DNA from 2 places in the Carnobacterium sp. CS13 genome. Region 1 is predicted to be linked to the other one. Evidence: riboswitches for the same ligand, from Rfam matches in the RefSeq annotation. Region 1 holds a riboswitch; the other holds the start of a gene.
The links. A riboswitch is a leader RNA that binds a small molecule or an ion and turns the genes downstream of it on or off. The one in region 1 is predicted to bind thiamine pyrophosphate.
Positions count from the first base shown of each region.

Region 2: another riboswitch for thiamine pyrophosphate. It lies ahead of thiT (energy-coupled thiamine transporter ThiT); the one in region 1 lies ahead of thiM (hydroxyethylthiazole kinase).

Region 1 covers NZ_CP067364.1:191,499-198,583, reverse strand. The annotation lists gene JHE06_RS00990 (hypothetical protein) at 1-531, opposite strand, end outside; gene JHE06_RS00985 (hypothetical protein) at 1,008-1,322, shown strand; gene thiE (thiamine phosphate synthase) at 1,640-2,272, opposite strand; gene thiD (bifunctional hydroxymethylpyrimidine kinase/phosphomethylpyrimidine kinase) at 2,262-3,077, opposite strand; gene thiM (hydroxyethylthiazole kinase) at 3,074-3,814, opposite strand; TPP riboswitch at 3,989-4,087, opposite strand; TPP riboswitch at 4,145-4,242, opposite strand; gene JHE06_RS00965 (alpha/beta fold hydrolase) at 4,557-5,393, opposite strand; gene JHE06_RS00960 (hypothetical protein) at 5,479-5,676, opposite strand; gene JHE06_RS00955 (ASCH domain-containing protein) at 5,808-6,248, shown strand; gene JHE06_RS00950 (GNAT family N-acetyltransferase) at 6,410-6,919, shown strand; gene JHE06_RS00945 (GNAT family N-acetyltransferase) at 6,997-7,085, opposite strand, start outside.
Region 2 covers NZ_CP067364.1:967,713-974,797, reverse strand. The annotation lists gene JHE06_RS04685 (osmoprotectant ABC transporter substrate-binding protein) at 1-63, opposite strand, end outside; gene JHE06_RS04680 (ABC transporter permease) at 91-717, opposite strand; gene JHE06_RS04675 (betaine/proline/choline family ABC transporter ATP-binding protein) at 730-1,908, opposite strand; gene cls (cardiolipin synthase) at 2,088-3,539, opposite strand; gene thiT (energy-coupled thiamine transporter ThiT) at 3,687-4,271, opposite strand; TPP riboswitch at 4,347-4,449, opposite strand; gene JHE06_RS04660 (hypothetical protein) at 4,536-5,612, opposite strand; gene JHE06_RS04655 (GNAT family N-acetyltransferase) at 5,664-6,185, opposite strand; gene JHE06_RS04650 (HD domain-containing protein) at 6,219-6,884, opposite strand.

The DNA.
Region 1 (7,085 bases):
CTTTACTAAAATACTAATGGTTTCAAACTGATATAGATTGACCCAGTTCGCTGTTTCAATGCCTTTTTCGATATCTTCACCCGTTAATTCTCCTCTTATCAATAATTCATCGTAATACCTTTGAAATTCGAGGATCAACCTATTGAATTTCTGTTGCATATTCCATAGGTCTTTGAACGCTTCATGACCTGCCAATACTTTTAAATCCTTCGTATTTACTGGAATTTCTAAAGGTTTTATATAGTAATTGGAATCTATCTTTAAATGATCTCCACCAATACTAAAAATATTGTTGCTAACATCAGAAAACAACGAGAGCGAAGACTGTGCAGCGTAAGCTTCTTCTTTATCCTCTTCTCCTACTGTTGTCAAATAGGCTGTTGCTCTGGGCTTATCGTTTACAGTGAACCCCGCCATGTAGTAAGGCTTATTGTTTACTATTCGGTATATCGGATTAATAAATACTCCTTCATACCATTTTTTGTGTTTCTTCACTTTACGCATCAATGTTTTTTCCGTTTCTTTATCCATAAATTTCTCCTTCTATTTAGCTAAATCTGTGCCGCCCTTAATTTTTAAGGACAGCACAGTATAAAACCCATGTGTTGATCTTTTATGTATTTCCTTAAAAATTTTACCATAGCCTTGTTTGTAAATCCTAACAATAGCCTTTAAACAATCTCAGTTGGACAAATAATATTTTTATAAATAGTAACAGCAGCAATCTCTAAAGGATTGCTGCTGTTACATCTCTTTCTATTGATCGAAAGTGAAGGTATTAAAATATAGAGCAAATAACTGTTCCTATTAAATCAAAAAAAGATTCTAATTGCTTCTTTACCGAATAAGTTAGTTTTTTTCTCATTGTTATTCCCACCTTTTCAGTAAAAATGATAATGAATGTGCTAAGAGCAGTTTATTTTCTATAATCAATTCATCTTAATAATACCTGACTGTCCATGATATGTGTATACTAAGAATTAAGTATATTAAGAGGAGGATTAGATATGGTTAATTTACTTATTTTAGGAAGTTTGGCATTGGGATTAACTGCTTGGATTCTCCCAATTATTAATCTTGTGAGACATAAAAAAAATAACAATAAAAACTGGGTGACTCTTTCTATTATGAGCGTTAGTGCTTGTGCTATTTCACTCTATTTACAGCTTGTCTATAGTTCTCATTTGGTAGAAATTAATGACTTAAGTGCGTTGATGGATACAATTGGTACCATAGCTAAAGCAGCAGCAATTCTTTTAATCGTTACCATTGTATTGAACGGCATAACTTTAGTTGTATATCGGAATAGAATAGAAAAGTAAACTCTCAAATTTGATATGAATGAATAATAAAGAGGTTTTTGAAGGAAGACACTATATTCATACCTTCTTAAATAAAATGACATATACACAAAACTAATTTGGGCTATTATATTACTTTTTTTTATTTCTCAGAATAAAGATAACTATGAATAAAAAACACAATAAAAACAAACTAAATCCCATAGAACCATGCTCCTCTTTTCATAAAATAATGACAACTTTATTTTTACTTTCCATAACTTCAATCAATTTTACAGTAAAAAGAGTTTGCATAACAATTTAATGATGCAAACTCTTTTTTTGTTCGTCCTAAACAATCAATTTATATTTTCTAAAAGCAGATTCTCAACCGTTTGCTTAATATCTTTGCTGTGGCAGATAACTGAAATAACCGACACGCCGTCTGCTCCTGAAGAACGAACAGCACTAGCATTTTCTTCTGTAATTCCTCCTATGCCAACAATTGGGAAATTGCCAGCCTGTTTTCGCATCGCACTTAAAAAAGGCAATCCAGCAGGAGGTTTTGCATCTGTTTTAGATTTTGTTCTATATATCGGACCAATTCCCACGTAATCTGCTCCGTTAAGTATAGCTTGTTTCATTTCTCTAGAATTGTGTACAGAAACGCCCACTATTTTTCCTTTTGCTTGTTCACGAAATGTCGAAAGGGCTAGATCTTCTTGGCCGACATGGATACCATCAGCGTTTAGCTTAAGTGCGAGCTCCACATCATCATTAACGATAAACGGCACTTGGTAACTTTGGCACATTTTTTGGCAAGCACGGGCAAACTCTTCATAAGCTGCGCCTATTAAAGCTCCTTCGCCTTTTTCACGTAATTGGAAACAGGTGATTCCCGCTTGTAAGGCTTCTTCGAGCGTTTTCAGTGGGTCTTTTTTGCAGTTTACAGTGCCCATTATAAAATAAACATTCAATCTATTACAATCCATTCACTTCTACCTCGCAGACTCCTTGCTCGCGTTTATAAGCAAAATGATTCGTTGGTCCATGACCATTCCCAATATGAAGAGGCGTAGAAATAGCTAAGTGAATAAATCTTTTCGCTTCAATAATCGATTCCTGCAGCGGTAGCCCTTTTGCTATATTTGCTGTAAGAGCTGCCGAGAACGTACAACCTGTCCCATGTGTATCTTTTGTTTGGACACGAGGAGTCGTTATCGTAAAAGATTTCTGGTGAGTATACACTCTGTCCGTCGCCTGATCTTCATCTAAATGCCCGCCTTTTATGACCACGCATTGAACCCCCATTTGCAGGATTCGCTCTGCAGCTCTTTCAATATCTTTAGAATCTTTGATGCGTATACCGGTTAGTATTTCTGCTTCTGGAATGTTTGGTGTGCAAATGGTTGTATACGGTAAAAGTTTTTCGATTAATGCCGTTACTGCTGCATCTTGCAATAGACTTGCCCCGCCTTTTGCAATCATGACGGGATCGACGACCAATGGAATTTTTTGTTGATGTACAATTTCAGCTACAACTTCAATAATCTCAGCCGAAAACAACATACCTGTTTTCATTGCTTGTACAGAAAAATCATCTAGTACGTTTTGCAGTTGTTGCTGTACAAAGCTAGGCGTTACTTCAAAAATGCCATGTACACCGAGCGTATTTTGGGCAGTTAAAGCTGTTACTACTGTCGTTCCAAAGACACCAAGTTCTTGAAAAGTTTTTATATCCGCTTGGATCCCAGCGCCGCCGCCTGAATCTGATCCCGCAATCGTTAATGCAATCATCTCTTTACCTCCGCTAACTTTTGTAATGCATTCATCATTTGTACAGCAAATATTCCTACTTCCTCTGTACTTTGTTCAGCAGCTTGTTTGTAGTCTTTTAAAGTCGTAACTAAGCCTTCAAGCGGTTTTGCACTGCTAGCAAGAGAAGCTGCACAGATGGCGCTTAATAAACAACCTGTACCCGTGATGCGTGTAGCGATTTCCCTGCCTCCAGCAATATGAAGTCCTTTGTGCCCATCTGTTACGAAATCAGATTCCCCAGTTACAACAACCAGACACTTGTACTGCAAAGCAACCCGCTTCGCTACCCTAGCGATATCTATTTCGCCTATGCCGCTATCTACACCTTTTGACTGCCAATCTTCACCTGCAATTGCTGCTAATTCACCTGCGTTACATCGAATCAAATCAAACTGAATTTCCTTTAAAAGGTGCTGAACCAATTGTTTCCGATAGCTTGTGGCACCAACGCCTACAGGATCGAGCACAATAGGAATGCCCAACTCGTTTGCTTTTTTGCCAGCAAGCAGCATGGCTTTTGCTGTACGGTCATTCACCGTTCCAATATTAATAAGCACTGATTGGGCAGTCGAGACTATTTCAGAAACTTCGTTTGCTTCATCAGCCATAATAGGCGAAGCGCCGATTGCAAGTAAGCCGTTAGCCGTGAAATTAGCGACAACATAATTTGTCATGCAGTGCACTAAAGGGGCTGCTTTTTTAATTTGTGATAACATACTTGATCCTTCTTTCTTTTAATTTTTTGTTTAACATTTATGCTTATTATTCGTACTGACTCGTCTACGTTTCTTTCAAATCACTTTAAAAAACACTAATCCCAGTCCTCCTTTTTTGAACGTAAGCACAAAAAAAAGCCCCTACAAAAGTTGTAGAGACTAAAAAAGTGTATAAGAAAACCACTAATTGCTCCCTACGTCAGTATTAACTAACAGGTTCAAAGGGTCAGGTTTTAGCCTTCTCAACACAAGCGTGTCCCCCCGCGATTAAAAGTTTTACAAAAGAAAAGCCCCCCATAATAATGGAGAGCTCAGTACGTATCATTCAATACATATGTACATAGTGCTCCCTACGTCAGTGTTAACTGACAGGTTCAAAGGGTCAGGTTTTACCTTCTCAACACAAATGTGTCCCCCTGCAAAACATTTAATTACTGATAAGCTTACTATATCTAAACTAGTTAATCAATCATCTTCAGATAAACCCTGTCTATCAGTCCTCTGTGTATCAACCTTTAAGAATTAAAACCAAAAAATAATGAGAATAACAATAAAAACAAAGACGCCATCATAAAAAGCACTCCAATTACTCTAAGTACAATTCCAGAGCTTTTGCTTTCTTTTTTTATTTTATTCCCAATGAAAATAAAAAATAATCCTATCAAGAAACAAAAAATGAAAAATAATATAAAACCCAGTCTTTCTGGTAAGTTATAAATTATTTCCAATATAAATTCCCCTATTAATTAAAGTATTTTTTTATGCTTTCTTTTATCTCACCAACAGACGTTAACATCATCAAATGGTCACTGTACTTTATAGTTTCAATTTTATAAAACATATGAGCATTTAAGTTCAACTCTTTTTGTAATCTGTTATCACTTTCAATATTATTGTTTTTCGAGTTAGACAATAATAGAATTAATTTATCGTTTTTCAATACCTCTATTTCTTTTGTATTCAAATCGTTAATTAGAGAATTGAACGCACTATCTGAAAGAATATATGAATAGTTATTCTTATTGTTGCAGATATGATATGTGCTCAAAAGCGCATTGTACACATGCTGCAATTCTTTAGTAGTTAATAAAATTCCTTCTTCTTTTAAGCTCTCAACATCTTCTACTATACTTTCGTTTAAGTCGTCTAAAGAACCAAATACCGGAAGTTTTATTGTACCAACGTCACTATTTGAGATGTTATTTACCGGATAATACCCGCTATCTAAAAAAATAACACCTCTTGGATTAATCATTCCTTCTAGATTGGATACTAGCCAACATGATAAAGAACTAGCGACAATATAGTAATCATCTCCTACTCCCAAATGATTTACAAAAGATAAAATATCATCAGAAAAACTGTCCAATGAATATTCACCACCAGACGTTGAGTTGCCATGAGATCTATAGTCTAATGCATAACAATTATAATCATCTATAGAATCAATCAAATTATAATAAAAGTTTTTGTTATTATTTAATCCATGTAAAAAGATGATATTGCTTTGCGAACCACTATTTTTCTCAAAATAACTAAAGGTATGGTTATTCTTTTTGAAATCTTTTAAAATTATCATATTGCCAACTCCTCAAATATAAATAAATGCAGATAAGACGGTATTCATGAAAAAAAACAAACACTACAATGAATAATCAAAAAGTTCAGATACTCAAAATGCCAAAGTAAACATTATTTTTGGAAGATAGTATACCTAAAGTCACGAAAACAGAAAAGATAAGAGTTCCGATCAGAGCTGAGGTGAAATCAATACTTTGTCCTTTAAAATATTGAGTAACTAAATTAGCTGTTAGATACAGTCCTGCAAGTAGAGCAACTCTTTTAATTTTATTCTTATTCATTTTAATCCTTCTTTCCTTTCTTTTTCTGATTTCACTTTAACGCACATTTTTGATTAAACACTACCATGTTATTTTATTTAAGTTTATACTAACTATAGTTGCATAATAACATTTTCGAATAGGGGATTTTTATGAACGCAAAACAAATGTGGGATAATTTTATACAGTTACATCCAAAATATCAAGATTCTGCTTATAGCGCTTGGAGTTACGGAGCGATTCCTGATCAATTGGCAGAGTTAACACTAAAAAACATTAAAACAGCTACCGCTTCTGCTTATGATTTATATGCAATTGATAACGATCCATTGCCACAAATAAATGAGTTTAACATTATATTAGATAGCAAAGACGAGGCTGTTTGTATAACAAAAACAACCAAAGTTTCAGTTATTCCGTTCCTTGAAGTTTCTGAGGAGCATGCCTTTAAAGAAGGAGAAGGCGATAGATCATTAGCAACATGGAGAAAAGATCATACCGAGTTATTTACACAATGGTATAAAGAAGCAAACCTTGAATTTAATGAGAATATCCCAGTTGTTTGTGAAGAGTTTGAAGTGATCTATAAATAACCGCCTTTTTTGTTTATATAAACCTACTTAAAGCAAGGAACATATCGGAATCAATGTAGACAAAATTAGCGAAACATTATTAAACCGATTCTAGTATTTTCAGGTGTGCTTTCTACAAGACAAACTCTCCACACATAAAATGAAACCATTTTAAAGGAGGAATCAACATCTTTATTCGTATATTAAATGAAGACGATGCAGAAATGTATCGGGCATTAAGATTAACCGCGTTAAAAACGAACCCTGAAGCATTTGGATCAACTTATGAAAGAGAAAAACAATTTTCAATTGAACGTATTAAGCAACGAATCTTGCCATCGGAAAAAAGAATCACTTTAGGCGCTTTTAATGAGAGAAATATGTTGATAGGGATAGTTACTTTTCTACGTGAAACCAATACAAAGATGCAGCATAAAGGCCATGTTTTAGGACTTTATGTTATGGCTGATAATCGCGGGCAAGGAGTAGCTAAGCGTTTATTAGTAGAAACGATTGAACTCGTAAAGAAATGGGATGGACTTGAGCAAATTAATTTAACCGTTGTCTCAACTAATCTATCAGCTATTCAAGTATATTCTAAACTTGGTTTTAAAGTATTTGGAACTGAACTGAAAGCTATGAAATACGAGAATCAGTATTTCGATGAACATTTAATGGTTTTATTTTTGTGACTCTACATAAAATAAAAAAGACTGCTAAATTATATATTTACTGATTTAGCAGTCTTTTGTTTGATTTGAAGGAGTGCTTAAAGTTCCTTTTTCATTTCAACAAATTCATATACACTTCCATTTGTTGGTTGGTCATAAATTTTTGTTTGCACAAAACCAGCTTTCT
Region 2 (7,085 bases), 780 kb from region 1:
CGAGCAACTGCTTAAAAACACAGTTGCTAAAAGAAGAACCACAATTTGATTGATTTTTTTAATTGTGTTCATTGTTTTAAAACCTCCTATTTAGTATGCGCTGGCGGGCGTTAATTTTTTCTCTAATTTTCCTAAAATAAAATCTGTTAATAAAGCTAACACCGTTACGGGTATCGTACCACCAATAATCAGGCTAGGTATAAATAGATTTAATCCATTAAAAATAAAGTCTCCTAAGCCGCCTGCTCCAATATAAGAAGCTAGTGTTGCCCAAGCAATAACGTATACACCGGAAAGACGAATCCCGGACATAATGACCGCTGCAGCTTGCGGCAATTCGACTAAACGAATCAATTCCATATCGGTCATACCCATTCCTTTACCCGCGTCTTTTAGCCCTCCGTCTACTCCTTTGACACCAATATAGGTATTTCTAAGAATTGGCAATAACGAATAAATGAATAAAGCAATTATTGCAGGAACTTTTCCAATTCCAAAAAACGGAATCATCAAAGCAAGTAGAGCTAAAGAAGGAACGGTTTGTAAGACCGTTGCAATTCCCATTACGATAGACGCTACTTTATTAAAACGAGTCAATATTATTCCAAGTGGGACAGCTACAATCACACCTAAAAATAAAGCAAATGCAGAAATATAAAGATGTTCCCACGTTTTCAGCAACAGATCCGAACCATTGCTTGCAAAAAAATCAGCCATGTTTCTTCCCTCCTACTCTTTAATTTCTTTTGAAACGGTTGATTCCATCGGCGTTTCAGGTGGTGTTTCTGCGTCATCGCCCCAAATCGTGTCATACACAATATCTACTAGAGAAGCACGCGTAACTATTCCAATTAAACGATTTTTTTCATCAACTACTGGGACATTCTTAAACCCGCGTTTTAAAATACGTTGTACAGTATCTCTTAACAACGTTCCTTTGCGTACAAAATAAACTTTGGTCGACATGATATCGCCAATACTGGTTGCACGTTTCCTGTTTAAATCGATGCTTTCAACATCAACATATCCCTTTAAGATTCCTGCATCGTCCGTCACTAATAACGAGTCTACACGGCGGTCACGCATCAGTTTGATAGCATCAGTAATAGACTTGCCTGGTGTAACTGAAACAGGGTTCTTCAACATAACTTGTTCAACTGTTTGAAGATTAGGCCGTGCTTGGAGCAAACGATCTTCCCCAATAAAGTCTTCTACAAATTGATTAGCTGGAGCAGCCAGAATATTATCCGGTGTATCGAATTGAACAACTTTACCTTCTTGCATAATGACGATGCGGTCCGCTAAATCTAAAGCTTCATCCATATCATGAGTAACAAAAATAATTGTTTTTCCCATCTCTACTTGAAGTTCTTTTAATAATTCTTGGAGAGAGTCTCGCGTAATAGGATCCAAAGCACCAAACGGTTCATCCATTAAAATAATGTCTTGATCCGCAGCTAAAGCGCGGATAACGCCTATTCTTTGTTGCTGACCCCCTGACAATTCAGAAGGATAGCGATCTAGAAACTCTAACGGCAAATCTACTCTTTTTATGAGTTTTTTGGCGATTTCTTTTTGTTCTTCCTCTGACCATTTCATTAATTTCGGAACTAAAACGATGTTATCAAAAATGGTCATGTGTGGCATCAACCCGATTTGTTGGATCACATAGCCGATTTTCCGACGCAATTTCACTGGATCTTTCTTCATGATATCTTCGCCATCAATTAAAATTTGTCCAGAAGTTGGCTCGATCATTCGGTTGATCATCCGCATTGAAGTTGTCTTTCCACTTCCACTTGTACCAATAAAAACAATAAATTCGCCTTCGTTAAACGCAAGATTGATGTTGTCTACTGCTTTTTTTCCGCCTTTATAAACTTTTGAAACATTTTTAAATTCAATCAAAGTTTCCACCCTCTTATCTATTTTTCTTTTCTTTGCTAAAAAATCGCATTATCCTTATCAATTATCTCTTAAATCGCTCGTATAATCAACTTTCTATACTTTTCATTAAAAATCCCTTAAAAAAAAGACGCAAAAATAATGGTTTGACCAACTATTTCTACGTCTGAAAAGTTACTTTGTTATAAAATTGGTGAAAATAATCTAGAAAATGTTTGTTTAAATTTCAGCCAACGCGATTGTCCATCTAATAGGGATTGAGTCAATAAATAACTGCTTTCGATATCTTTATAAAAAATTTCTTTTTGTTGTCTGGCAATCTCTGGGTCATAAATAAAAGCATTTACTTCAAAATTTAGTTTGAAACTTCGAATATCAAAATTAGCTGTTCCAATTGAGCAGATTTCGCCGTCTATCACAATTGTTTTGGCGTGTAAGAACCCATTATTATAGATGTAAACTTCAGCTCCAGCGGCTACCAATTCGGCAGCGTAGTAAGTAGTTGCTCGGTAAATAAACGGATGATCTGGTTTATTAGGAATCATGATTTTAACATCAATACCAGACATGACGGCTATTTCAATAGTCTCCAGTACTGAATCATCCGGTACAAAATAAGGAGTTTGGATAAAAACGGATTCTTTTGCCATACTGATCATCTTAATGTACCCTTTTTTGATTTGTTGGGTTTCAGTATCCGGCCCGCTTGAAACGATCTGCATGTTTGACTTGCCTTTTTTCTTCATTAGCGGAAAATAACTTTCTTGGTATTCTAACTTATGATGAGAAACCGTCGCGTTCCAATCCATTAGAAAGCGGCTTTGCAAGGGCAAAACGGCATTGCCTTCAATTTTCAAATGAGTATCACGCCAATACCCAAATTTTTTATATTCTCCTAAGTATTCATCCCCAACGTTGAAACCGCCAGTGTAGCCAATTTCCCCATCGATAATAACAATTTTTCTGTGGTTGCGGTAATTAAAACGTAAATTTATAAAGCTAAAGCGGGAACCAAAAAAAGTTTCAGCTTCCCCTCCTAAAGCTTTTAGCTTTTTAAAAAATTTAGGTTTCAAAGCACGGGATCCTAACGCATCATAAATAACAAAAACTTCTACACCCGCTGCTGCCCGTTCTTCAAGAGCCGCTAAAACGCGATTTCCGATTTTATCATCTTTAAAAATATAATAAATCATATGAATATGATGCTCAGCTTTGTAAATGTCTTTAATCAATGCATCGTATTTTTCAGCACCATCTGTAAAAATTTGTATTTTGTTGCCTTTTGTTAAAATAGATTCATCGCTTTCAAGAAACAAACTTGCCATTTCTTTGGCATTTTCTGTTGCTTGTCTACTGGACAGCAAATCTTCATCATCTGCCAGCATTTCTTTTTGTGCTTGAACAAGTTCAGGCATTCCTATGCTTTCTTGAGCTTTAATATCGAAAATCTTTTTGCGGGATAATTTATTCCCGATAAATAAATAAAAAACAAACCCCACTCCCGGCAACAACATCAAAACCAATAACCATGCCCATGTAGCTGCGATATCTCGTTTTTCTCGAAAAACAGTGATCATGGCAAAAATGATATTTAAAACAATAATAGCTAATATACTCATCCAAACTATTTGCATATGTTAATCCTTTCGAAACTTTTATTCTTATCTTACTATGTTCTTTTTTCTATTGCTAGCATTATTCAACTTAGAGCGCCTTTTAAAACAAATAAAGAAGCATCCGCTTCAAAAAAAGAATCGGATGCTTTTGTTTTATCGTTTAATTCATTGGAAGCTTGATGCAGTTGGTTCTTTTGGTACAAACAAATGAGGTGCTGTTTTGTTAAAGAGAAGCAACACAATGCCTGTTGCAAACATAGTCGCCAATGCGCTTCCTCCGTTGGCAAGAAACGAATACCATAATGGACTCATTCCTTCTGGGGCATAACTTCCCCAAAAGTAATACCCTGCTATAAAGTGCCAGAAAAAACGAGCTATCGTTCCAACGATTGTTGCTAAAATGATATATCCTGCTTTTTTGACAGGTTGCTTTGCGCGAAAAGCTTGTTGAAGGGGTTTAGCAAAAAAACCAGCAAATCCCGTAAACATAAACGCTACAAAATACTCAATAAAACCTTGCAGCAGATTTAAAATAGCGACATCACCCGTCAAGTAATGTAATACTCCCCATAAAAATCCAGATGCAATACCTGCTACAGCGCCTCTTCGAAGGGCATACAGTATCATCGGGATCATTCCCAATGATATAGTAAAACCTGTACCGACAGTCGTCGGCAATAAGGATAAAACAATGGCTAAAGCTGCGACAATCGTTCCTTCGATCCATACCCGTAATCGTGTATTTTCCATAAAAAAATCCTCCTTTAGTGTGTCGAACAGTGCCACACAACAAAGGAGGAGCTCAAATTATCTTTTAAGATAAATCATTTGCCCCGTCACAATTCCTACGCTCGTGTTAACGAACAGGTTCGAAGGGTCAGAATCTAGGATTCAATCTCAGCTTTTTACAGCACCCCTTTGTGATGGTTGTTCAGTTAGTTTTTACTCTTCAAATACTACGGACAAAAAAGCTTTTTGTCAACTCTTTCTTCCGGCCGGCTTAATCCATACGCTTTATTCAGCCGATGAAAAAGCTGAACTTTCTTGATTCATTTCCTCTTTATCATTTGAACCTGAGTCTATGTCAACCTCAGAGTCTTTAGGTATCTCTGGACTCGAAGAATCTTCTGGCTCTTCAGCCGTATCTGAAGAATTTTCTTTAGCTGGAAGTTCTGGTTCTTGCGTATCTTTTTGTGGCGCCGTCCAGTTGCTTTGAGGACTCTTTGTTGTCTTAGGAGTGGGCTGCCATGTATTTTGATTCGTTGTGCTGCTTTTGACAGAGGTAGAAGTTGATGCTTCATCTTGTTCCGACTCTTCTTGCAGAGCAGCCTCTTTTTCAATTGCTTCCATTCGTTCTTGCTCAGCCAGTCGTTCTTCTTCCAACACTCGTTCTTGTTCTTCTTGTTCTTGAAGCAGTTGTTGTTCTATAACCCTTAATTTAGTTTCTACCAACGCTAATGTTTCAAAAAGTGCTGTTTGGACTTTCTTATTTTTTATCGCTGTAATCATTGCTTTTACTTCATCGTACTGCACTTGAGTAACATCTTCTTTGACTATTTCTGTTTTGGGCTCCTCAAACAATTCAGCTAAAGTTTTCTCAGCTTTTTTTATTGCTTCATATTGATCTTTCGCTTCAGTCAAATATACCTTCAATTCGTCATATAGCAACGGAAAACGTTTTTTTATTTTTTCTAAATGAGTTTGTGCTTGTTCTAATTGGCTTTCAGACACTTCGTCAGCTAATATATTATCTATTAACAAAGATTGAACAACTTTTTGAGCTTGATACCCTTCTTCGGCTGCTCTCACTTCAGTTAGAAGCTCTTTTTTTAAAGGGCTGTCAGGAAGTTCTTTGACTTTATCTAAAGCAATTGATAGTTGCTTTTCCGTAATACCTTTTGCTAACGTCTCTTTTGCTTCCGTTTCAAATAAAGCAGCGACTAGCTTTTCTGCTTCTTTTGTCTCATCTAGCTTTTGTTCTGCTTGTTTAAATTTTTCAGTTTGTACATAACGATGGTATTTAGTGCCCCCCATGATCGTTGCTACCGTTAGCAGCACAAGAAGTGAAAGAACGATATTTTTTTTAGTCATTTTCTGAATCCCTTCTGGTCTTTCTCTGTTTTGTTTTTTATCTTTCATGTACTATATTTTTTTTGAGTAAATAAACTTGTACGCTCCATCTTCCTTGCTTCGTTTTTTTGTATCGACAAATCCCGTTTTTAAATACAGCATTTGCCCGCTTAGATTATCATAGTCAACTGCTAATACAATCTCATCGATCGAATCAAAATTTTCTTTAATGAATAGCGGCAATCGTTCCATCGAAAGTTTTCCGTATCCTTTGTTTTGAAAACGCTCGTCAATGGAATGCGCATGTAATAATAAAGCATTCTCCTCGGTTGGATAAGTCGAAAACCCCTTTTCTTTTTGTAAAATGAAAAATCCTACTAAGGTTTCTTCCTTTAAAATCAAAACCGGAAATTTTTTAGTTTCATGGAGACTATCGGTCATTGCTGTCATCGGCTTAACAGTATAAGGTGTTTCTTTTAATTGATAGTTTTCAAATAGAACTGCATCTGCTATTGTAGCTTCTTTCAATATTATTTCATCAGCCAGTACCATATAGCCTTCACCGCCTCTATAAATTTCACCTAATCGTACCACGCTAGCTTAAACTTTGTTTAGTGCTTCTATTTTTCAACGGTCGCCTTCCCACTCTTGAAAAAACTCCTTTAGATAGTTTTCCATATAAATATGTCGGTGACTTGCCATTTTTTTGCCAACGGATGTATTCATCGTACTTTTTAATTTTAAAAGCTTCTCATAAAAATGCATGATGCCAGTATCTTCACCAGAACGGTACTGTTCAAGCGTTAAATTTTCTCTTGGAAGAAGGTCTGGATGGTGAATCAGACGACCGTGTGCTCCGGTATAAGCCATTGTCCGAGCAATTCCAACAGCTCCCATAGCATCTAAACGATCTGCATCCTGAACTATTTTCCCTTCTAATGAAGAAAGTCTTTTTTTATTCGTTCCGCCTTTATACGACAAATGTAAAATAATATCTAAAATAGCCATCCGTTCTTGTTCTTCCAATTCAATAGTTTTGAGCCAATTACGAATTTTTTCTTCTCCTGCTGCTTCGCTCTTGTTTAACTTCCCATCAGCGACATCGTGTAACAGTGCTGCCATTTCACAGATAAAAAAGTTTACTTCTTCAGTCTCTTGTATCGCGATCGTTTTAGCTACATTTCGCACGCGGTCAATATGCCACCAGTCATGACCACTAGCATCATCTTTTAATAAATCATAAACGTACTCTTCTGTTTGTTTTAAAATTTGCTTTTGATGTCCGGATACCATTTAATAGACTCCTTGGATTTTATTTTCTCTTTGTTATTTTATCCATTCTAGTTTATCAATCTACCGATGAAATCACAAGAAGTAACTTCCTCTGTAAGGCTTGTCCTGCTTTGTTATTTATTTAAAAAAAAGATGAATTTTCCTCCCATGTGTTAATTCTTACCAATTTCTTATTTTCTGCTCATAGCTCTGCTATGACAA